Regions from separate parts of the Paenibacillus swuensis genome, predicted to be linked through region 3. Evidence: predicted binding sites of a transcription regulator. Region 3 holds the regulator's gene; each other region holds the start of a gene.
What was found. The regulator LexA, encoded in region 3, represses DNA repair genes until DNA is damaged. The targets are predictions, from matches to a motif close to CGAACATATGTTCG.
Positions count from the first base shown of each region.

Region 1 (7,565 bases), 340 kb from region 3:
GATAGGTACGTAATATTGGGGGACACAAGCATGACAGAAAAGGTGAAGGTTGTAACGCTGGGTTGTGAGAAGAACCTCGTTGATTCCGAAATCATGTCGGGGCTGATCCACGAACGCGGGTACATACTTGTTGACGATAAAGAAGAAGCAACGGTTATAATCGTAAACACCTGCGGATTTATAGACGCGGCTAAGGAGGAATCCGTTAACACGATTCTGGACATGGCCGAGTTGAAGGAGACCGCTAACTTAAAGGCGCTCATTGTTTCCGGCTGTCTGACTCAGCGATATAAGAAGGAGCTTATGTACGAGATGCCTGAAATTGACGGAATCGTCGGCACAGGCGACTTTGATAAGATCGGTCAGATTGTGGATGAAGCTTTGAGAGGCCGTAAACCTATTTATGTCGGCAACCCTGCATTTAACTATGACCAGGTATTGCCACGCCGCGTATCCACCCCAAGATATACAGCCTATGTGAAAATCGCGGAAGGTTGCGACAATGCATGCACATTCTGCAGCATTCCGATCATGCGCGGCAAGTTTAAGAGTCGCTCCATGGAATCTATCCTTGCAGAGGTAGAGAATCTGGCCTCGCAAGGAGTTAAAGAAATCAGCTTAATCGCTCAGGATTCAACGAATTACGGTACCGATCTGTATGATGGATTTATGTTGCCGGTATTAATGAATAAAGTAAGCGAAGTTCCGGGTGTGGAGTGGGTCCGGCTTCATTATGCTTATCCCGGATTTTTCTCGGAAGAGCTTATGGAGACCATCGCTTCGAATCCTAAAATTTGCAAATACATTGATATGCCCCTGCAACATAGCGAGGATGCTATTCTTAAGCGGATGCGCAGACCGGGCAGACAACGTGATTCCCGTGAGCTTATTCACAACATTCGGAAGAGCATTCCGGAAGTTTCCTTACGTACATCGCTGATTGTCGGATTTCCCGGTGAAACAGATGAGGAATTCAATCGGTTGGCGGATTTTGTGAAAGAGATGAAGTTTGATCGATTGGGTGTATTTACATACTCTCAAGAAGAGGATACGCCTGCTTCACGTCTCCCCAATCAGGTACCGGATGATGTGAAGGAATGGAGAGCCAATACATTAATGGAGCTTCAACGCCAGATATCCAAGGATAACAGCGGCCGGTTTATCGGCAAAGAGTTGGATGTTCTTGTGGAACGGTATGACGGACGCAATGATATCTATATCGGGCGTTCGCAATATGATGCTCCGGAGATTGACGGAGAAGTGTTTATAACCCGGTGCACTAAAGGTATAGGTGAAATTGCGCGGGTCCGCATTACGCATTCTTATGAATTTGATTTATCCGGGGAGGGAATGGCATGAACTTAGCTAACCGCATCACCCTCGTGAGAATATTCCTGGTCCCGGTCATGATGTTTTTCTTGTTGGTGAGAATTGATGTTCAGCCGCTGACGTTTCAAGACTTCAGCATTACTTATAATCAAATCATTGCGACTTTAATCTTTATTATCGCGGCCAGCACAGATGGTTTAGACGGTTACATTGCCCGTAAACGCAAGATTGTAACGAATCTGGGCAAGCTGTTAGATCCGCTTGCGGACAAGCTGCTGGTGGCTGCAGTTCTGATTTCTCTAGTGGAAATGGATAAGTTGGACGCTTGGATTGCCATCGTCATCATATCCCGCGAATTTGCTGTGACCGGTTTGCGGCAAGTGGCATTATTGGAAGGGTCGGTTGTGGCGGCCAGCGCCTGGGGGAAATGGAAGACCGCGATCCAGATTACAGCGATTATCGTTATTCTGCTGAATAATTTCCCATTCTTCTTCCTTCATTTCCGATTTGATCTGGTGGCTGCTTGGGCGGCGGCAATTATTACGGTGTATTCGGGGATTGATTATTTTATTAAGAATAAAGAAGTATTGAATTTTTCCAAATCATAATCGGTTGGCTGAAGAGCAATAGGGGATCCTATTGCTTTTTTGTCGACATGGGAGAGGTGCGCAGGGATATGAAAGCGGAAATTATCGCAGTAGGCACGGAGTTGCTCTTAGGACAGATTGTAAACACCAATGCGCAATACATCGCTCAAGAATGTGCTCATATGGGGTTAAGCGTACATTTTCAAACAGTCGTCGGCGACAATCCCGAGCGCATCCGTTCAGCGGTAGAGATCGCGCGCGGCAGGGCAGATGTTGTTATCTTTACAGGCGGACTCGGACCAACACAAGATGACCTCACCAAGGATGTCTTAGCACAGATGTACGGCAGGAAAATGTTGATTCACGAGCCTTCCATGGACGCGATCAGATCCTTGTTTTCAAATCGGGGCGCCCATATGGTTGAAAGTAATATTCGCCAAGCGAACTGGATTGAAGGCAGCGACCCTCTGAAGAATGAGACAGGATTAGCAGTAGGGAATGCGCTTACCATTGAGGGAATTCATTATATTTTGCTCCCAGGTCCTCCAAAGGAAATGAAACCTATGTTCAAGAATGAAGTGTTGCCTTGGTTGCATGGCGTGATGAAGGTACCGGTACCCCTACATTCCAAAATGTTGAAATTCGCGGGCATCGGCGAGTCTAATCTGGAGCACGCGATTCTTGATCTGATTGACGGACAGACCGATCCGACACTTGCGCCATACGCCAAGGAGGGAGAAGTAACGGTTCGGGTAACGACAAGGGCTTTATCCATACAGGAAGCGGAATTAAAAATGATGCCAGTGACGGAAGAAATATACCGTCGGTTGGGCGCCCATCTTTATGCTGAGCGGGATATCCCCATTGAAGCTGTTATCATCGAAGACTTGGCGAAATCGAAACGGACGCTGGCTGTGGCCGAAAGCTGCACGGGCGGAGGCATCGGAGATAAGCTTACTATGGTGCCGGGCAGCGGAGACGCCTATCTGGGCGGAATCGTATGCTACTCGAATGACTTAAAGCACAAGTTGTTAGGCGTCCCTATGGACATTCTCGAGGGCGAGAACGCTCCGGGAGCCGTTAGCAGCGAAGCCGCGATCTCGATGGCTGAAGGCATGTTGTCCACGGCTGAGTCCGATTACGCTCTATCTGTGACGGGGGTAGCAGGACCTGGTTCTTCGGAAGGTAAACCTGCGGGCTTAGTTTATATTGGCCTTGCCGTCCGCGGCCGTGAGACCGTCGTGAGGGAGCTGCAACTGTCGGGCAACCGGGAATCCGTCAAGCTCAGAGCGGCGAAAAGCGCGTTTTACATGTTGTGGAGATCTCTGCAAGAGGAGTCAATGAAATAGGATAACCAGAAGGGTAATAAAATGACCTTCGGCAGCCGCTTGCGGGTATAGACAAATTATGCTAATATGAAGGAAGTTAACGGAAGAACCGTAACAGAGGATAACTTTGTTACGGTTTTTTGCTGTTCTGGCGACCCTAAGAAAAAAAGCGAATGTATGTTCGAAAAAACGCTTGGCAAAGGACCTGAAATAAGTTATCATATAACTATAATAAAGATAAGGGAAGTGAGTTTGTTGGCAGATCGTCGCGCCGCTTTAGAAGTAGCTTTACGGCAAATTGAGAAGCAATTCGGCAAAGGCTCCATCATGAAACTCGGAGAATCCACCCACATGCAAGTGGAAACCGTACCTAGCGGTTCCCTCGCTTTAGATATCGCTTTAGGAACCGGCGGTTTTCCGCGGGGAAGAATTATTGAAGTATACGGACCGGAATCCTCCGGTAAGACAACGGTTGCCCTGCACGCGATCGCGGAGGTCCAGAAGCTTGGCGGACAAGCTGCATTTATCGATGCGGAACACGCATTGGATCCGTTGTACGCAAGCAAGCTTGGCGTCAACATTGACGAGTTGCTGCTATCCCAGCCGGATACAGGGGAGCAGGCGTTGGAAATCGCAGAAGCGCTTGTACGCAGCGGAGCGGTTGAGATCATCGTCATTGACTCTGTTGCGGCGCTCGTTCCGAAAGCAGAGATTGAAGGCGAGATGGGAGACTCCCATGTGGGTCTGCAAGCACGTTTGATGTCCCAAGCGTTGCGTAAACTTTCAGGAGCCATCAGCAAGTCGAAGACCATTGCCATCTTTATCAACCAGCTGCGTGAGAAAGTCGGTGTAATGTTCGGTAATCCGGAGACAACTCCGGGCGGACGCGCATTGAAATTCTATTCTACCGTACGTTTGGATGTACGTCGCGTAGAGACGATTAAGCAAGGTAATGATATGGTCGGTAACCGTACCAAAATCAAGGTTGTGAAGAACAAGATTGCTCCGCCGTTTAAGCAGGCTGAGGTTGATATTATGTATGGCGAAGGTATTTCAAGAGAAGGCAGCATCGTCGATATCGGAACAGAATTGGATATCGTAAACAAGAGCGGTGCGTGGTACTCCTATGAAGGTGAGCGTCTCGGTCAAGGCCGCGAGAATGCGAAGCAATACCTCAAGGACAACAAACACATCGCTGACATTATCGAGAATAAGATTCGCGATGCAAGCAATCTAATCGCTCCAGTTATTGATACTGCCGCGATTGATCAGGACGAGCAGGATGAAGAAGAACTGTTACTATCTATGGAATAATTGACACTATAGTGGCCGCACCCGCGAGGGGGCGGCTTTTCTCATATGATATACAATGGAGGGTCCAAGTTGAAGAAAGAATCATCATTCGGATTTCGTCGTAAGCAAGGGGATCCGGGTGGAAGTCCTTCCGGTAACCGTTATTCGCGTAAACCAAGGAAGTCTAACGAAGTTGAAGCCATGACAGCAGAAGAGGAAAGCTTGCTCGATGCAATTGACCTGGAGGCCGATGACTTTACCATCACCACCGTGGAACGTCAGAAGCGAAGCAAGCATCGATACAATATCCATGTGGGCGGCACGTATGCATTTTCAGTCCATGAGGATATCATGATTAAACACCGACTCATTAAAGGGGAGAAGATCGACAAGGAGCAACTGGAAGTTATTCTGCAAGATGAAGAAAGAGAATCCGCCTATATTCAAGCGGTGAGATTCTTAAGCTTCAGTCCCAGAACGGTTAAGGAATTAAGGATGAAGCTTAAGGAGAAAGGATATGAACAGGATCCAACCGACTTTGCCATCGATAAATTAAAAGCACAGAAGTATGTGGACGATAAAACACTGGCTAAACAATTAACAGAGCAACGTATCTATTCACAGAAGAAAGGACGAAAACTGGTTAGCCAGGAATTAGCCTTTAAAGGTGTGCCCAAAGAAGATATACAGAGCGCTCTTGATCAGGTGGATACAGACAGGGAGCTTGCGAGCGCAATGGAACTGGGGTTGAAACGGTGGAGGGGAATGTCGGGAGAGACCATGGATAAGAAAAGAAAGCTTTCCGGCTTTCTGTTGCGCAGGGGATATGCGTATGATCAAGTACATGCCGTGCTTAAAGCATGCGTGGCTGGAGAGAATGAGGAACTGGAAGACGACTTTTTCATCGATTAAGTCATTCTGATCCTTTATGTCATTAATTTCTTTGTTCTTTTCCAAAGGTTGGTCTTTAGATCGCTTGACAACTTTCTCCGCCATTAGATAAAATAATATTGTGCATTCATCCTAATGTGAATCAATTATTTTATGAAACGGATTCCATTTATTAATTAGGTCACACATTTCAATTCTTTTTAACCCTTGAGAATGTACAAGCACGGTACATCGCTCCCTTGGCCGAATCTTCTGCCGAAAGTCGGTCTTGCAGCCTATTACATGATTGAATGTGAATCGGATTTAAAAAAACCAAACAAAGATCCCCAAGCGTAATGCTGATGGAGAAACCAACGAGGAGGTGAGCAAGATGGAATGGATCATCACGATCCTAGTCGCTCTCGTTGTTGGCGTTCTAGGCTTTGGGATCGGTTATTTTATCCGCAAATCTATTGCAGAGGCTAAAATTTCTAGTGCTGAGCAAGCTGCCACACAAATCGTAGAGAGTGCGAAGAAAGAGGCAGAAGCATTAAAGAAAGAAACGGTGCTGGAAGCTAAGGACGAGGTCCACAAGCTGAGAACCGAAGCTGAAAAAGACATTCGTGAACGTCGCAATGAAACACAACGACTGGAAAGACGATTGTTGCAAAAAGAGGAAACGCTGGATAAAAAATTGGATTCCTTAGAGCGCAAAGAAGAGCAAGTAGCCAACAAAGAGAAGCGCATTGAAGAAACACAGGCGCAGATTGACACGCTGTATAAGAGTCAAGTAGCGGAGTTAGAGCGTATTTCCGGCCTTACAACTGAGGAAGCGAAGAACATCATTATTTCCAACGTGGAGCAGGAAGTTCGCCATGAAACCGCTCAGATGATTAAGGAAATTGAACAACAAGCTAAAGAAGAAGCGGATAAGAAAGCCCGTGAAGTCATCACTTTAGCGATTCAACGTTGTGCGGCTGACCATGTTGCTGAAACTACGGTATCCGTTGTAACGTTGCCTAACGAAGAGATGAAAGGCCGTATAATTGGTCGCGAAGGCCGAAATATCCGTGCCTTGGAAACTTTAACCGGAATTGATTTGATTATTGATGATACTCCGGAAGCAGTAATCTTGTCCGGCTTCGATCCGATTCGCCGAGAAATTGCCAGAACGTCACTTGAGAAGCTTGTGGCTGATGGTCGAATTCATCCGGCGCGAATTGAAGAGATGGTTGAAAAGTCCCGTAAAGAGGTGGATGAGAGAATCCGCGAGTACGGCGAACAAGCAACCTTCGAGGTTGGCGTTCACGGCTTACATCCGGATCTGATCAAGATTCTAGGCCGACTGAAGTTCCGTACAAGTTACGGACAGAACGTGCTGAAGCACTCCATGGAAGTTGCTTATTTAACCGGATTAATGGCAGCGGAGCTCGGCGAGGACGTCACATTGGCGAAACGCGCGGGTTTACTGCATGACATCGGTAAAGCATTGGATCATGAAGTCGAAGGTTCACATGTTGAAATTGGCGTAGAGCTGGGCAAGAAGTACAAAGAACATCCAGTCGTAATCAATAGTATCGCTTCTCACCATGGGGATTGCGAAGCGACATCTGTTATCGCCATGCTCGTTGGCGCGGCAGACGCTTTGTCCGCGGCCCGTCCGGGAGCCAGAAGAGAAACACTGGAAACGTACATTAAACGTCTGGAGAAGCTTGAGGAAATCTCTGAATCCTTCGAAGGAGTCGAGAAGTCCTACGCAATCCAAGCGGGTCGAGAAGTGCGCGTCATGGTACAACCGGAGAAAATCGATGATACCGAAGCTTTCCGCTTGGCTCGTGACATCACGAAGATGATCGAGAGTGAACTGGATTATCCGGGTCATATCAAAGTTACTGTCATTCGGGAAACACGTGCTGTCGAGTACGCTAAATAAGAATCTATACGGAAAGTGGCTGACACAACGTGCAGCCACTTTTCCATTTTTTTGACCGGAATAGGGCAAACTGGGTATAAAAGCGAGTTTAGTTAGGAGGAAACATCATTAAGGTTTTGTTTATCGGGGATATTGTAGGTAATGCGGGACGTAAAGCGCTCAGAGAAACCCTCCCACATCTGAAGCAGAAGTATAATCCCTCCATCATCATTGCGAACGGTGAGA
Region 1 covers NZ_CP011388.1:3,685,044-3,692,608, forward strand. The annotation lists gene rimO (30S ribosomal protein S12 methylthiotransferase RimO) at 31-1,359, shown strand; gene pgsA (CDP-diacylglycerol--glycerol-3-phosphate 3-phosphatidyltransferase) at 1,356-1,937, shown strand; gene SY83_RS16375 (competence/damage-inducible protein A) at 2,006-3,265, shown strand; gene recA (recombinase RecA) at 3,500-4,558, shown strand; gene SY83_RS16385 (RecX family transcriptional regulator) at 4,628-5,449, shown strand; gene rny (ribonuclease Y) at 5,799-7,340, shown strand; gene SY83_RS16395 (TIGR00282 family metallophosphoesterase) at 7,448-7,565, shown strand, end outside.
Region 1: recA (recombinase RecA) is a predicted target of LexA. The motif match lies at 3,415-3,428, and genes of this name have one in related genera.

Region 2 (7,565 bases), 460 kb from region 3:
GGTCCGTCCGTTCTCAAGTCTGAGGCGGTCATCCGTGAAGTGGCCAGTAAAGAGCATGTCTTCGGCACGCCGGACGGCATTATATTTAAAGTGTAGAAGAGAAGCGGATGCTTCTCTTCTTTTTTTATGTGGCGTTTGTGCCCCTTCAAGGTTCAAGGAGCAAGCGTAATATCGAGCACTTCCTCCAGCGCGACTACAATCTTTGTTTCGCCATGGCGCAGATGAAGCTCGCGGGCCAGCGGATCAATTTTCACTACGCTCCCCTGAACGATTCGAGATTCAAGCGGATCGTACAGCGTCACCGCGATGGGCAACGCGTGCATGACGGCATCCGCAATGGCTTGCGACAACTCTTGCAGTCGTTGCTCATCAAGCGCTGGCCGGATCTTATCTTCGAGCTTGCTGCGGTGCCGCAGAATCTGCTCCTTATGCTCAGGCAACATCATCCGGCTGGATTCCCACAGCAGGTTACGACCTGTTGTCAGCTTGTTTATCTTCGGTTTCATACGCGAAAGTCACCTCCTCCCAAAGCTGCATATGCAGTTTGCGTCTACTTGTAGTGCCCGCCGATCTTGACGGCGCGCTCGAACACCTGCCCCGCCTCCGTCAGCGAAGCCGCCTTGAAGATCGAGGCGGTGCCGTACTTGCTCTTGATTGAATCAATCGCGCAATCCAGCTTTCGTTCCCGCTCCAAATCGCGGAACAAATCCAACTGAAACGCCTCCGCACCGGTGAGCTGCGACAAGTTCACGTGGACACTGCGGACCGGCTCGCCGTCCCAGTGCTCCTCGAACAGCTTGCACGCGCTCTCGTACACGTCCTTGGCGCTGCAGGTGGGCTGCGCCTGTTTCATCTGACGGTGGAATCCCGTCGGATGATCGTAGTCCGCCCCGCGGCAGCCGGCGGACACGGTCGCGCCCATGAGCCCCTTGCTGCGCGCGCGGCGGCACACCTCCTCGCTGAGCTCCAGCAACACGACACGAATGTCCTTCATCGTGGCGTAATCGCGCGGGAGCGTCATCTGGTGGCCGACGGCTTTCTGCTGCTCATGGGTGCGGGGCGTAACGGGCGACGAATCCTGCCCGTTCGCCGTAAGCCACAGCACGTGGCCGTTAATGCCCCACAGCTGCTGCAACCGCGGCAGCGGATAGGCGGCGAGATCGCCGACCGTGTGAATGCCCATGCGCTCGAAGTGCCGCCGCATTCGGCTGCCGACACCGAAGAGACCCCCGATGGGCAGCTTCCACATGTCGGTTGCTACGCGCTCCCTCGTCAGCCAGAAGATGCCGCCCTCCCGCTTCTTGGCGAAGTTGTCGCACGCCGTCTTGGCGAGAATCTTATTGGGTCCGATCCCGACACGGGCAATGACGCCGGTTTCCTCGAGGATCGCGTCCTGAATTCGCGCGGCCAGCACCTCCGGCTCCCCGAACAACGCAAGGCTGCCGGTTACGTCCATAAACTGCTCATCGATGGAGAAAGGCTCGACGAGATCGGTGAACCGCTCCATAATTCGCGTGATCTTAAGTGAAACGTTAATATACTCCTGCATCCGCGGTCGGACAACGACGAGATCGGGGCAGGAACGAACGGCTTCCCCCAACCGCTGCGCCGTGCTTGCACCCAGCTTCTTCGCCAGCGGGCAGGCGGCAAGAACAATACCGGAGCGCCGCGCCGGATCCCCGGAAACGACCAAGGGGCGATCACGATATTCAGGGCGGGCCGCTTTCTCCACACTCGCGTAAAAGCTCTGCATGTCTACAAGGAAAATAACACGATCCTTCACGAAAACCCTCCTTTCTGGAAATATAAGAACACCTGTTTGCTATAGTATATGTATTATAAGACCGAATATGTGTTCGTGTATAGTGGAAAAAGTTGTTCGTATGTCTAAATCGTTTGGGATCCCTTATGCGATGAAGATTTTGTAAATAGTGGGATGGAGGTGTATGGAAAGGAAGGAAACGTAATACATATCGGGAATGTTAATTTGTAAAAATGTGAACCAAAGAAAGGAGGGCTACAAGATGCGCACTGGGGAATGGATGATCCTCATCTTGTGCTGGGGCTTGATCATCCAGTCATGGAGGGGAGCTTGGCCGGCGGGATTCGGAGGCGCGGCGGGTAAAGCGGCTGTTATTGGTATTATAAGCACAGGGATTGTTCTTCACGCCGTCACGGAAGGGTTGCGCTGGCAGATGGTGCCGCTCTATATCATTCTGCTGGGCTTCGCCTCACGGGACGTCATCCGTCTTGTACGGGTAAAGCCGCTCCAGCGAAAAGGCGGCTCGCTTGAAGCGTCTCACGGAAACGCGTTTCACGCTCGTCCGCAATCCAGGAGCCGCATATGGACAGGAATACAAGCGGGTACAGTAACCGTCGGGTTGCTGCTGGCATCCGCGTTGCCGGTCCTGTTGCCCGTGCCCCGACTACCGGAGCCCGACGGGCCCTATGCGATAGGGACGTTGACGTACCATTGGGTCGACCGTGACCGACAGGAAACGTTGGCTCCCCGGAGCGTAACGGCCGGTCCCCGGGAATTGATGGCGCAGATCTGGTATCCGGCACAGTTAAATGGCAAAGAGACGCGTCAGGATTACGCGCCCTATGTGCCTGATTTATCCCGTTGGTCGAGAGCGGTTGCGGGAGAATACCCTGTGCCGGCATTTCTCCTGTCTCATCTGTCGCTGGTAAAGACACATGCAGTAAACGGGGCGGAGGTTAGCGAAGAACGGGAGCGTTACCCGGTTATCTTGTTCTCGCACGGCTTCCCGGGAACGCGCTTCACGAATGGAGCACAATTGGAGGAGTGGGCAAGCCAAGGGTTTATTGTCGTTAGCATCGAACACGCGTACAGCGCGCTGGCGACCGTCTTTCCGGACGGCCGAACGGCGATGTTATCCCAGGGTGTGCCTGAATTTACAGACAATGAAGGGTGGGACGAATTCATTACCGAGGTGTGGACGGAAGATGTCCGTACGGTGCTCAAAGAGCTAAAGCAGGTGAATCGTCAAGACCCGCACGGGATGTTGACGGATAAGCTGGATCTGGAGCGGATCGGCATGGCGGGGCATTCCTTCGGCGGAGCGACCGCAGTACAGGCGTTGATGGCGGAGCCCGACATGAAGGCGGCCCTGAACATGGATGGTTCCTTGTTTGGCGGAGTGGCCCCGGCAGGCGGAATCGGCAAACCGTTGCTGATCATGACCGCACGGGGAAGAGGTACGCAACCTGGAGAGAATGCAGAAGAGCCAACCGACGCTCAATTGAAGGAACAAGGAATTAACCGCGAAACGTATCAATTTATAGTGAAGGAAATGCCTAAACGAAAAGCGAGAGCTCTGCGTGGCGGAGGGTTGGAGCTTACGATAACGCCCGCATCCCATATGAGTTTCTCCGACTATCATCTGCTGTCCCCGTTGTTAGCCTGGATGGACGGTGTGGAACCGATGAAAACAAATCAAACGATCAATAACTATGCCACCGCCTTCTTCAAAGCCCATCTATATGGAACGGCTGAGGCGCTATTGAAACCGGGAAAAACTGCAGGAACAACGCCGGCAGGGGAATCGGAAGTGCTCATCAAGTATTAACTGAACAACTCAAGCAAGTGTTTTAACGGCGGGGAAAGCCATTTGCGGCGGTGATAAATCACCTGGGTGTAAATCCTGATGTCGGGATGATTAAAGGGCAGAACCGCCAGCTTTCCCTCAGCCGTCTCCGCTTCAACCGCAATTCGAGGCACAAGCGCGATGCCAAGCCCGTAGCTGACGCATTGCTTGATCGCTTCCAAGGAACTGAGCTCGAATGAGGAACGGAAATGAACGCCCTCCTTCCGGAACGTTTTCTCAAGAAGAGATCGGTAGGTGCAGCCGAGCTCCGTGACGATAAACGTTTCGTGCTCAAGATCCTGTATGGTGATAGGGGGAAATGAGACGAAGGGATGGTCCGCCTTGGCGATCAGTACAAGCTCTTCCTGACGCAGAATGACGGTATGTAGATCGGGATCAGTATAAGGTTGGTCCAAGATAATGCCAATATCGTTTCTTCCGTCCAGCACGCTCTCAATGATCGTTGATTCGACGCCGGGGTGAAGACCGATTTTTACCTGAGGGTAATGCTGCCCGAAAGCTTGAAGCATAGGAGGTAAATAGAAGGCGGCCAGCGATTCGATTGTGGCGATCGTTACCACGCCCCCGCCGTAAGACGATTGAGAGATAACATCTTTGGATTCCGAAAGCAATGTGAGAATGTGATCCGCGTATTTTAACAACTCCGTTCCCGCTAAAGTCAGCTTCATCTTTCGGCCGATCCGGTCGAACAGAGGGGTTCCATATTCTTTCTCCAGTTTCTGAATTTGAGCGGTGACACTGGATTGAGCATATCCCAAAGATTCGGCGGCGCGGGTAAAGCTCTGAAACTTGGCGACTTCACGAAAGGTTTCCAAATAAGCGGTTTCCAACTCAGCCAGTCCTTTCCAAAAATCCTTAATCGGAAACTTCGATTACAATCATCGAATATTATAGATAACGTCGATAACATCTTCTATGATAATCTAAAAATATTAAGATGCATAGGAGGTTTTTCAGGTGAAAACAGAAACGGATTTAAGATACCCCATCGGCAAGTTTGTCTACTCCGGTCCGGCAACAGCGGAGCAATGTTCGATCTGGATTCATGAGATCGCTGCCCTTCCGACGCTGCTTGCGGAGGTTCTGGAAGGTTTGACGCAGGAGCAGTTGGACACACCCTACCGCGAAGGGGGCTGGACACCTCGTCAAGTAACGCATCACTTGGCGGACAGTCATATCAACTCTTACGTGAGGTTTAAATTGGCGCTGACGGAAGAGATGCCTGTCATTAAACCTTATGAGGAGCAACTATGGGCTGAACTTCCCGATTCGAGCCTGCCTGTGGAAGTTTCGCTGCGCTTGCTCATGAGCTTGCACAAGCGTTGGACGGTGCTGCTTCGTTCCTTGGGAGAACAGGACCTTGCGCGGACGCTGCTTCATCCCGAGTCCGGGGAGCATACGGTTGAAAGTCTGATTGGGTTGTACGCCTGGCACGGCTTGCATCACGTCGCGCACATCGCGGATCTTCGGGAACGCGAAGGCTGGAACAAATAATAATACGGATGTGTTAAATGATGTACTCCCGGTCACGGCCGGGAGTACATCATTTTGGCGAAGGAAGCGATTTAGGGTATAATGACTAACAAAACGTAAGGAAAGTGAGTGTATGCATGTTATTTAATGTTAAACCGCGCATGGATGAACCTGAAGTTCAAGAGGTGCTGGCTTGCGCCGTATTCCCCGATCCCGAAGAGATTCAAGCCGTCATGGAGACTTATAGAAGGAACGAGAGTCATTCCCTGTTCGGCTATGCCTCAGAGGGGGATCTTGTGGCCGTTGCCGGCTTTCGTGCGGAGCCGCAACGCAAACTGGTTATTCAACATATGGCGGTACACCCGCATTCCAGAGGCGCGGGGTTCGGCAGGGGCATTCTGCTTGAAATGCTGGAAGCGTTCAAACCGAAGCAGATCATTGTCGAAACGGATGAAGTAACCGTTGATTTTTTCCGTAACGTAGGTTTCCGAGTGGAAAGCTTGGGAATTTCAGCCTCCGGCATAGAGCGCTTTCAGTGTATTTACGATGCGGAAGCGGAAGAATAGATTAGAAATAAATAACAGAGCAGGAGCCTGCATCATGAATAAGTGTACGATAGCGATCGTTGTGGCCCATCCGGATGACGAGGCCTTCACGGCGGCCGTGGCGCTGCATGAAGCCGTGCGCCGGGGACATAAAGCGGTCGCGCAGTATGCCACATACGGAGAAGCCGGTAAAACAGGCAGAATGGGTAAGATGTCCAGGGACCAATTAATAGAGCAACGCAAGAAAGAATTGAATCAGGCAGCGGATATCATCGGGATTGAGGAAATTCAATACTTGGGATATCCTGACGGAAAACTGGACGAAGTGAACCGTGAAGTGCTGACGCAAGCCGTAGTCGATTTTCTGAACACATGCAAAGCGGAGATTGTGTTAACCTTTCCGGAAGACGGACTGAGCGGGCACAGGGACCATACAGCGATTCATCATGCGGTTAACGCGGCTGTTGAAGGCGGGCAATGCCGGTATGTTCAGAAACTGTATTATTTCGGCGGACCCGTGTTGATCGGCGCCGGACACATTCCAAGTGTGGTTATAGATACCAAATTGCACCCAGAAGTGAAAAGGAAATCCCTGGTCGCCTTTGAATCTCAGGTATTGTCCGTGGAGCGAGTATTCGGTGATTTGAGGCAACCGGGTGCGCTGGTGCTTCCGGCGATGGCCTACGAAAGGTTTATATTAAAGTGGAAGCGGGGAGACCTTTTTCCGGCGATACACGAGTCATTTTTGACAGATGATTTAATATAAATTCCAGAAACTTCTTCAAGAGTGAATTAATGTATGCTATAGTGGCATAGAATTTTTTTTACTTTAGAAAGGGTGAAAGAAGCATGATGTTGTCTGACGATTTGGGTTGGTTGTCGATACTTCCCGTATTTATGTTAATTATTTACATTGGAATGATCGGGTTATCGATTTATGGTTTTGTTCTGTTTGTGAAGCTGGCAAGACGGGGTATTAGAGTTATGGATTTATATCTTCAGGACAAAAATGAACGAAAGCCGGGACCGCCGTCCTTATAGTTTTATTGGTGCATTAAACTCGAAGGGGAATAGTCGCAGGCGGTGAACGCATACTAGTAGGGGCTCCAAACTAACTTACAAAGGATGATTAAACCATGGCGACGGTTCTTTATATTACCGCACACCCGAATGACGAGCGGGCATCTTACAGTATGGCCGTAGGCAAGGAGTTTATCGCTGCTTACCGTGAAGCGAAACCGCAGGATGAAATTGTTCATCTGGATTTGTACAAAGTCGACATTCCCCACATTGATACAGACGTCTTTAGCGGTTGGGGCAAACTGGCTTCAGGGACGGAATTTTCCGCATTGTCGGAGGAAGAGAAACGAAAAGTGGGTCGTTTGGGCGAGTTGGTTGATCAGTTTGTGGCGGCGGACAAGTACGTTTTCGTAAATCCGATGTGGAACTTCTCGTTTCCTCCTCTGATGAAAGCTTACATTGACTCCATCTGTGTAGCCGGCAAAACGTTCAAATATACAGCCGAAGGACCGGTCGGACTTCTGAAAGACAAGAAGCTATTCCACATTCAAGCCAACGGCGGCGTCTATTCCGAAGGGCCCGCGGCGGATATCGAGTCGGGACATCGTTACTTGAACATCATTGCCGGATTCTTTGGAATCCCGTCGGTGGAGAAGCTGTTTGTTGAGGGAATGGCTGCCATGCCGGACCAAGCGGACACCATCAAAGCTAAAGCGATTGAGAAAGCCAAAGAAGCAGCCGCGCGTTTCTAACGATAAACCAAAGAAGCCAAGTCAGGTCAGGAAAAGACCGCTTGGCTTCTTTGGTTTAGAATAGAATAAGGCGAATTAGATCATTTTAATAGTAGTGCCGGTAAGCTTAAGCGCAAAAAATATCGGGCCCCGTCTCGCGACGAGGC
Region 2 covers NZ_CP011388.1:3,558,490-3,566,054, forward strand. The annotation lists gene SY83_RS15715 (hypothetical protein) at 1-96, shown strand, start outside; gene SY83_RS15720 (YolD-like family protein) at 153-506, opposite strand; gene SY83_RS15725 (DNA polymerase IV) at 551-1,783, opposite strand; gene SY83_RS15730 (alpha/beta hydrolase family protein) at 2,025-3,590, shown strand; gene SY83_RS15735 (LysR family transcriptional regulator) at 3,587-4,459, opposite strand; gene SY83_RS15740 (YfiT family bacillithiol transferase) at 4,587-5,123, shown strand; gene SY83_RS15745 (GNAT family N-acetyltransferase) at 5,240-5,668, shown strand; gene SY83_RS15750 (PIG-L deacetylase family protein) at 5,703-6,413, shown strand; gene SY83_RS15755 (hypothetical protein) at 6,497-6,688, shown strand; gene SY83_RS15760 (FMN-dependent NADH-azoreductase) at 6,784-7,419, shown strand.
Region 2: SY83_RS15725 (DNA polymerase IV) is a predicted target of LexA. The motif match lies at 1,846-1,859, and genes of this name have one in related genera.

Region 3 (7,565 bases):
CTTCTGCATCTCATGGGAGGAACACTTTCAATTCATTCTGAATCCGGATTAGGCAGTGAATTTATTCTAACCATTCCATTGCGTGAGCCGACTGAATTGCCTGCAGAGGACACCGGCGAATCCAATTTGTCTCAGTTAAGTGAAGAGAATGTTCCGCTCAAGATTCTCATTGCAGAAGATCATGATATTAACCGTAAAGTACTGTTTATGATGTTACGCAAATTAGGTTATACAGTCGATGTGGCCGAAGATGGTCTTCAGACCGTTGAAGCGGTGCAGTCAAAGGAATACGATCTCATACTAATGGATATCCAAATGCCGGTCATGGACGGGATGGAAGCGGCATCACAACTCCGAGAGCGATTAGGTGATCGTTGCCCGGTAATTATCGCGGTTACGGCTAATGCTTTAATGGGGGACAAAGAAAAGTATCTTGCGGGAGGCATGGACGACTATATTTCCAAACCGGTTAAACTGGATGCATTGACACGGATGATCGAGAAACATTTTGGCAAGAGAATCTGATTACGCCTTCTCTATCAGTCAAGCTTCGCCAAAACTGCTAATATGAACCTCTATTGTTGAATAGGTATGGTATGAACCGCCAACCCATCCAAACGAGGTGACGCCATAATGAATGGGCGTGTAGTTACATCCGCCGCCAAACCCCGGCCTTCGCGTCAAATTAATATTGTGTTGCGGAACACAGCCGATGCGCAGTCACCGGTTATGTCGGCTAACACAGCGGAGTCCGAAGCCTTAGTAACCGGAAAATCAACGGCTCAAGACAGCCAGTTTACACCGATTCAGAAACAACTGGATCAGATGGTGGGGATGGAGAACGTTAAAGAATTGGTTTACGAGATTTACGCTCTGTTACAAATTACCCAAATGAGAACCGAGGCGGGCTTGCAAAGCGGCTCCCAGGTTTACCATATGATTTTCAGGGGAAATCCGGGTACCGGTAAGACAACGGTCGCACGAATGGTAGCTCGCTTGTTTCAATCCATGGGAGTCCTAAGCAAAGGGCACTTGATTGAGGTGGAGCGCGCGGATTTAGTCGGCGAATATATAGGTCATACAGCACAACGTACACGGGATCTGGTGAAGAAAGCGCTGGGCGGGATCTTGTTTATCGATGAAGCTTACAGTCTTGCAAGGGGCGGGGAAAAGGATTTCGGCAAGGAAGCCATTGATACATTGGTGAAAGCCATGGAGGATCACAAAAATCAATTTATTCTTATCTTGGCGGGCTATTCGGGTGAAATGAATGATTTTCTAATGCTGAATCCAGGTTTGCCATCCCGTTTCCCCATCCAAATTGACTTTCCGGACTACACGGTGGATCAGTTACTGCAGATTTGTGATATGATGCTCTTGGAACGAGATTATCAGATTTCGCCGACCTCTCTTTTTAAATTACGGCAACACTTGTTACAGGAGAAGCAGCTGACATTGCATTCATTCAGTAATGCGCGGTACGTCAGGAATGTCATTGAGAAGGCCATCCGCTATCAGGCCGTTCGTTTACTGGATTCAGGCGCGTCTCCCACTAAACAAGAATTGATGCAGCTTAAACCCGAGGATTTACGTTTTGACAAAATATAGATGAACTAGGGCATACTCATATGAATAAGGTACCTAACTATCAGAGAACAAGGAGCAATCTATGCGTAACCAAACACATGATACAAACGCGACGCTGGCGGACCGTGCCGTTCTTGTCAGCTTATACACCAATGATTTAAAGTTAAAGGAAGTGAATTTGGAATATTCTTTAGCGGAATTAGTCGGATTGGCTGAAACCGCCGGGGTGGAGGTGCTGGACACCATCACTCAGAATAAAGACACGAAGGATCCCAAATGGTTTATCGGTAAGGGGAAAGTGGAAGAACTTAAGCTGCGGATCGATGAACTTGGTGCCACAACCGCCATATTTGACCAAGAACTTTCTGGGGCGCAGGTTCGAAATTTAGAAGCCGCTCTAGATGTGAAAATTATTGACAGAACCCAGTTGATTTTGGATATATTCGCGGGACGCGCCAAGACACGCGAGGGAATTGTGCAGGTCGAATTGGCTCAACTTAGTTATTTGCTGCCGAGATTGTCCGGACAGGGCAAGAACTTATCCAGACTCGGCGGCGGTATCGGTACCCGGGGGCCGGGGGAGACCAAACTTGAAACGGACCGAAGACATATTCGGGACCGGATCAACGAGTTGAAAGGCCATCTGCATGAGATGGTTCGACACCGGACTTTACACCGGGAACGCCGGAAAAAGACCGGTATTTTTCAAGTGGCTTTAGTCGGGTATACCAACGCAGGTAAATCTACTTTGTTGAAACAGTTGACGCAAGCTGACGTACTCGTGGAGAATCAGTTGTTCGCAACCCTGGATCCGACGAGCCGTAATTTGATGCTTCCCGCGGGTAAGGAGATTGTGCTTACGGATACGGTCGGTTTTATCCAAAACCTGCCTCATGACCTCGTTGCCGCTTTCCGGGCCACACTGGAAGAAGCGAATGAGGCGGATTTAATTCTTCATATCGTGGACAGTTCAAGTGATAATCGATCGGATCAGATGAAGGTGGTACAGAAGGTGCTTGAGGAACTGGGGGCTTCGGGAAAAGAGCAAATGACGGTATTTAACAAGATTGATTTATGCTCACCCGAAGAGCGGGAGATGTTGACCACGGAAGGCGAGTATATTAAAATCAACGCTTACTCCCCTTCTGATCTGGACAAGCTCAAAGAAGCGGTACAGGAACGCATGACGGGAGATACGCTTACGTTTCGCATCCCATCGGATCGCGGTGATTTAGCGGCTCATGTTTACAGGATTGGAGAGGTATTAGAACAGTCATTTGATGAATCCGATATTCTTTATAATGTAAGAATTAACCGTTTGGACTATGAGAAATTAGGTTATGTTCTGGAACCTTATACTGAAGCCTAAGGCTTCGGTGTTCGGTTTTTTCTCTGTTTAGGCAAAGATATGATTAGAGATTTAACGCTATAGGATCAGGGGATAAGAGGAGACGAATAATATGTTGTTTACAAATCAAATAAATGAGCTTATGGACGAAGTGGAAGATCTTATACAAGGACGGTTTAAAGAAGTGGACCGTATCGTTGATGTAAATCAATGGAAAGTCATTCAAGCTTTTCGCCATCATAAGATAAGTGATTTTCATTTCGCGGGATCCACGGGATACGGTTACAATGATCGGGGCCGGGAACTGCTCGATGAGGTGTACGCGGAGGCTTTTGGCGCAGAAAGCGCCTTAGTGCGTCCGCATTTTGTCTCCGGAACGCATACGATTAGCACGGCCTTGTTCGGCATTCTGCGTCCAGGGGATGAATTGCTCTATATTACAGGGCGTCCCTATGATACGTTGCACAAAGTGATAGGGCAACCGGGAGACGGGAAAGGTTCGTTACAGGATTATGGCATCGGGTACAATGAAATCCCGTTATTAGCCAACGATAATGGCGTGGATTGGGAATCTGTGGAGCGACATATGAATCGACATACGAAAGTTATCGGAATTCAACGCTCCCGCGGATACGATTGGCGTGCCTCATTTACTGTCGAAGAGATTGGTGAAATGGTGCAGCGTGTGAAAAAGTTGAATCCCGAGGTCATTGTATTCGTGGATAACTGCTACGGTGAATTTACGGAAGTCATGGAACCGACAGAAATAGGCGTGGATTTGATGGCAGGTTCCCTCATCAAGAATCCTGGAGGTGGTTTAGCCGCAACCGGAGGTTATATCGCAGGGAAGCAGAAGTATGTTGAACTGGCTGCGTATCGCCTGACGGCACCGGGAATCGGCGCTGAGGTGGGTGCGATGTTAGGTACTACCCGTTCTATATTTCAAGGTTTGTTTATGGCGCCCCTTATAGTCGGACAAGCTGTAAAGGGTAGCATATTTGCCGCGGCCATGTTCGAAAAGCTCGGTTTTGAGACCAAACCGGCATGGACAGAGAAACGTACGGACCTCATACAGGCTATTCGTTTCTCTTCCTCATCGCATTTAATTACCTTTGTACAAGGAATACAGATGGCTTCGGCCGTTGACGCACATGTAGTGCCGGAACCATGGGATATGCCCGGATATGAACATCCTGTCATTATGGCAGCGGGCACTTTCATTCAAGGAGGATCTTTGGAATTGTCAGCTGATGCGCCGATTCGCGAGCCGTATATTGCTTACATGCAAGGAGGCTTAACCTACTCACATGTTAAACTCGGTGTCATGACAGCGATTCAAAATATGCGAGATCAAGGGTTAGTGTAGCTTCCATGTAAGTTTATGTTGTTTAAACCTAACATCCATTGACACCTTCTTGTGAGCCAGTTACAATAGTGTTATATTTTATTTTTCACTGGAAGGTTGATGAATGATGAACGACGATATACGGAGGAATATGGCGCTTTTCCCGATCGGGATTGTCATGAAGTTAACGGATTTAACCGCTAGACAAATCCGCTATTATGAGCAGCATGAGTTAATCGTCCCTGCGCGTACGTCCGGTAATCAACGTCTGTTCTCCTTCAATGACGTAGAACGGTTGTTGGAAATTAAGGCTTTGATTGAGAAGGGCGTTAACATTGCAGGAATTAAGCAAGTAATGCTTCCGGTATCCAGAGAATCGGATGATGCCACGGTATTGAACGAGCATACCGAAGTGAAACGTAAGGAATTGACCGATTCCCAACTCCATCGTATGCTTAAACAGCAGCTGATGCAAGGAAAGAGGCCGGGTCAGGTTTCCCTTATTCAAGGCGAGCTTTCCCGTTTCTTTCAGCGCTAGAATTTTATAACATTAAACGATGAAGAGGAGATGACTGCATATGAGTTTCACCAAAGAGGATATTCTGAAGATTGCCAAAGAACAGAACGTTCGTTTCATCCGTTTACAGTTCACGGATCTGTTGGGAACAATTAAGAATGTGGAAATCCCGGTTAGTCAATTAGAGAAAGCGCTTGATAACAAGATGATGTTCGACGGTTCTTCCATCGAAGGATACGTTCGAATCGAAGAATCGGATATGTACCTTTATCCGGATTTGGACACTTGGGTTATTTTCCCGTGGGTTACACAGAACAGAGTGGCCCGTTTAATTTGTGACATTTATATGCCTGACGGCACGCCGTTTGCCGGCGATCCTCGCGGCATTCTGAAGCGTTCCCTTGAAGAAGCCGAAGCCATGGGCTATTCCGCAATGAACGTAGGTCCTGAACCGGAATTTTTCTTATTTAAGACGGATGAGAAGGGCAATCCTACGATGGAGCTGAATGACCAAGGCGGATACTTCGACTTGGCGCCGACGGACCTTGGAGAGAACTGCCGCCGAGAAATCGTTCTTGTACTGGAAGAAATGGGATTTGAAATTGAAGCTTCTCACCATGAAGTTGCTCCGGGTCAACATGAAATCGACTTTAAGTATGCGGATGCGATTCGCGCAGCCGATCAGATCCAGACGTTTAAACTGGTTGTTAAGACCATTGCAAGACAACATGGATTGCACGCGACATTCATGCCTAAGCCGCTATTCGGTATGAACGGTTCCGGTATGCATTGTCACCAATCGCTGTTCCGTGGAAACGAGAACGCCTTCTATGACGAGAAGGACAAGCTTGGACTGAGTGTGGTGGCCCGCCAATACATGGCAGGAGTATTGAAGCATGCACGTGCTTTCGCAGCCATTACCAACCCTACCGTAAACTCATACAAACGATTGGTTCCAGGCTATGAGGCGCCTTGCTACGTGGCATGGTCAGCTTCTAACCGTAGCCCAATGATTCGTATTCCAGCTTCTCGCGGTCTTAGCACTCGCATCGAAGTTCGTAACCCGGATCCGACAGCTAACCCTTACTTAGCTTTGGCAGTTATGCTGAAATCCGGCTTGGACGGCATTAAGAACAAGATGTCGTTGCCTGCGCCAACGGACCGCAACATTTATGTAATGACCGAAGAAGAGCGGATCGATGAAGGCATTCCTACACTTCCATATTCCCTTAAAGAAGCATTAGGCGAGTTGTTGCGTGATGATGTCATCTGCGACGCGTTGGGCGATCATGCTTTGGCCCATTTCTATGAGCTTAAGGAAATCGAATGGGATATGTACAGAACGCAGATTCACCAGTGGGAACGCGATCAATACATCACTTCATATTAATACTAAAGATCAAATAAGAAGAAGCTCCCCGGCTTAGCCGGGGAGCTTCTTCTTGTTTGGCAATGTTTAGTTATGGATGTTTAGTATATTAGTGTATGTCTCTAAATAAGCCAATGACACGACCAAGAATCGTAACATGATTAAGTAAGATAGGAGAAAGTGCGGAATTCTCAGGCTGCAACCGGATATGGTCACGTTCCTTGTAAAAGCGTTTCACTGTGGCTTCGTCTTCATCCGTCATGGCCACCACAATATCTCCATTGTTTGCGGTTTGTTGTTGACGCACGATGACATAATCGCCGTTATGTATGCCTGCGTCAATCATGCTGTCGCCTTCAACGCTTAACATAAAGACCGTCTGATCCCCGACAATGTGATTCGGTAGAGGAAAGTAATCTTCAATATTCTCCGTCGCGGTAATGGGAACACCGGCCGTTACTTTACCCACGAGCGGCACTCGGGACACGGAGAAAGGATAAATGTTGGCACTTTCATCGTTACCGAGAATCTCAATAGCTCTAGGTTTCGTAGGGTCCCGGCGAATCAGGCCTTTCTTCTCAAGTCTGTCCAAATGTCCATGGACAGTGGAAGAAGAGGCAAGTCCGACAGCTTCACCGATTTCTCGAACAGAAGGTGGATAGCCTTTATCGCGCACTTCATTCTTGATGAAGTCTAAAATCGCCAACTGACGACTGGAAATCTTCGACACGATCATCACTCCAATTTAACAATATTAGTTAGAGAAAGTATAACACAGAACCGGAGTTCGTACAAACATAAGTTCGAATATTTATCCATTATATGAGAACAAATGTTTCGATATTTATGTTGACTCAAACATTTGTTCGTGTTATCTTATGTTTATACAAATAAGAACAAACGTTTGGGAGGGTGACATCATGCAAGCCTATTATACATATTCTAATACGAATTCGACGGGAACTCATAAAGTTAAATCCACACCTAAAGGAACACTTGGCTATGTTAAACTCAAGAAATTTACTTTCTTTTTTACATTGTTTCTAATCTGTTTCTCTTTCGGAGCCGTCATACAGGCCTACGGTGAATCAACCACGGAGACGAACAAGAAAGCGAACAACAACAACTTAGAATTAAGTTTTAATCAAGTCTCTTCGAATGTTAACCCTCGGAGAGTGCTCGTGGATTCCGGGGACACATTATGGAGTATAGCAGAAGCACATGCGCCCAAGGATAAGAACATACGTTCATATATTTCCGATTTGCGTAAGATGAATCATTTAGTAGGCAGCTTACTGCAAGAAGGTCAAATTCTTGTTCTTCCATAACCATTCATTCATGAATTAGATTCGAGATGAACTGTCTCTTCTATATATGCTTCATCCCGGGCGCTTTTCGG
Region 3 covers NZ_CP011388.1:4,020,690-4,028,254, reverse strand. The annotation lists gene SY83_RS18000 (PAS domain-containing hybrid sensor histidine kinase/response regulator) at 1-525, shown strand, start outside; gene spoVK (stage V sporulation protein K) at 634-1,608, shown strand; gene hflX (GTPase HflX) at 1,670-2,956, shown strand; gene SY83_RS17985 (methionine gamma-lyase family protein) at 3,048-4,301, shown strand; gene SY83_RS17980 (MerR family transcriptional regulator) at 4,408-4,818, shown strand; gene glnA (type I glutamate--ammonia ligase) at 4,859-6,187, shown strand; gene lexA (transcriptional repressor LexA) at 6,276-6,896, opposite strand; gene SY83_RS17965 (LysM peptidoglycan-binding domain-containing protein) at 7,087-7,494, shown strand.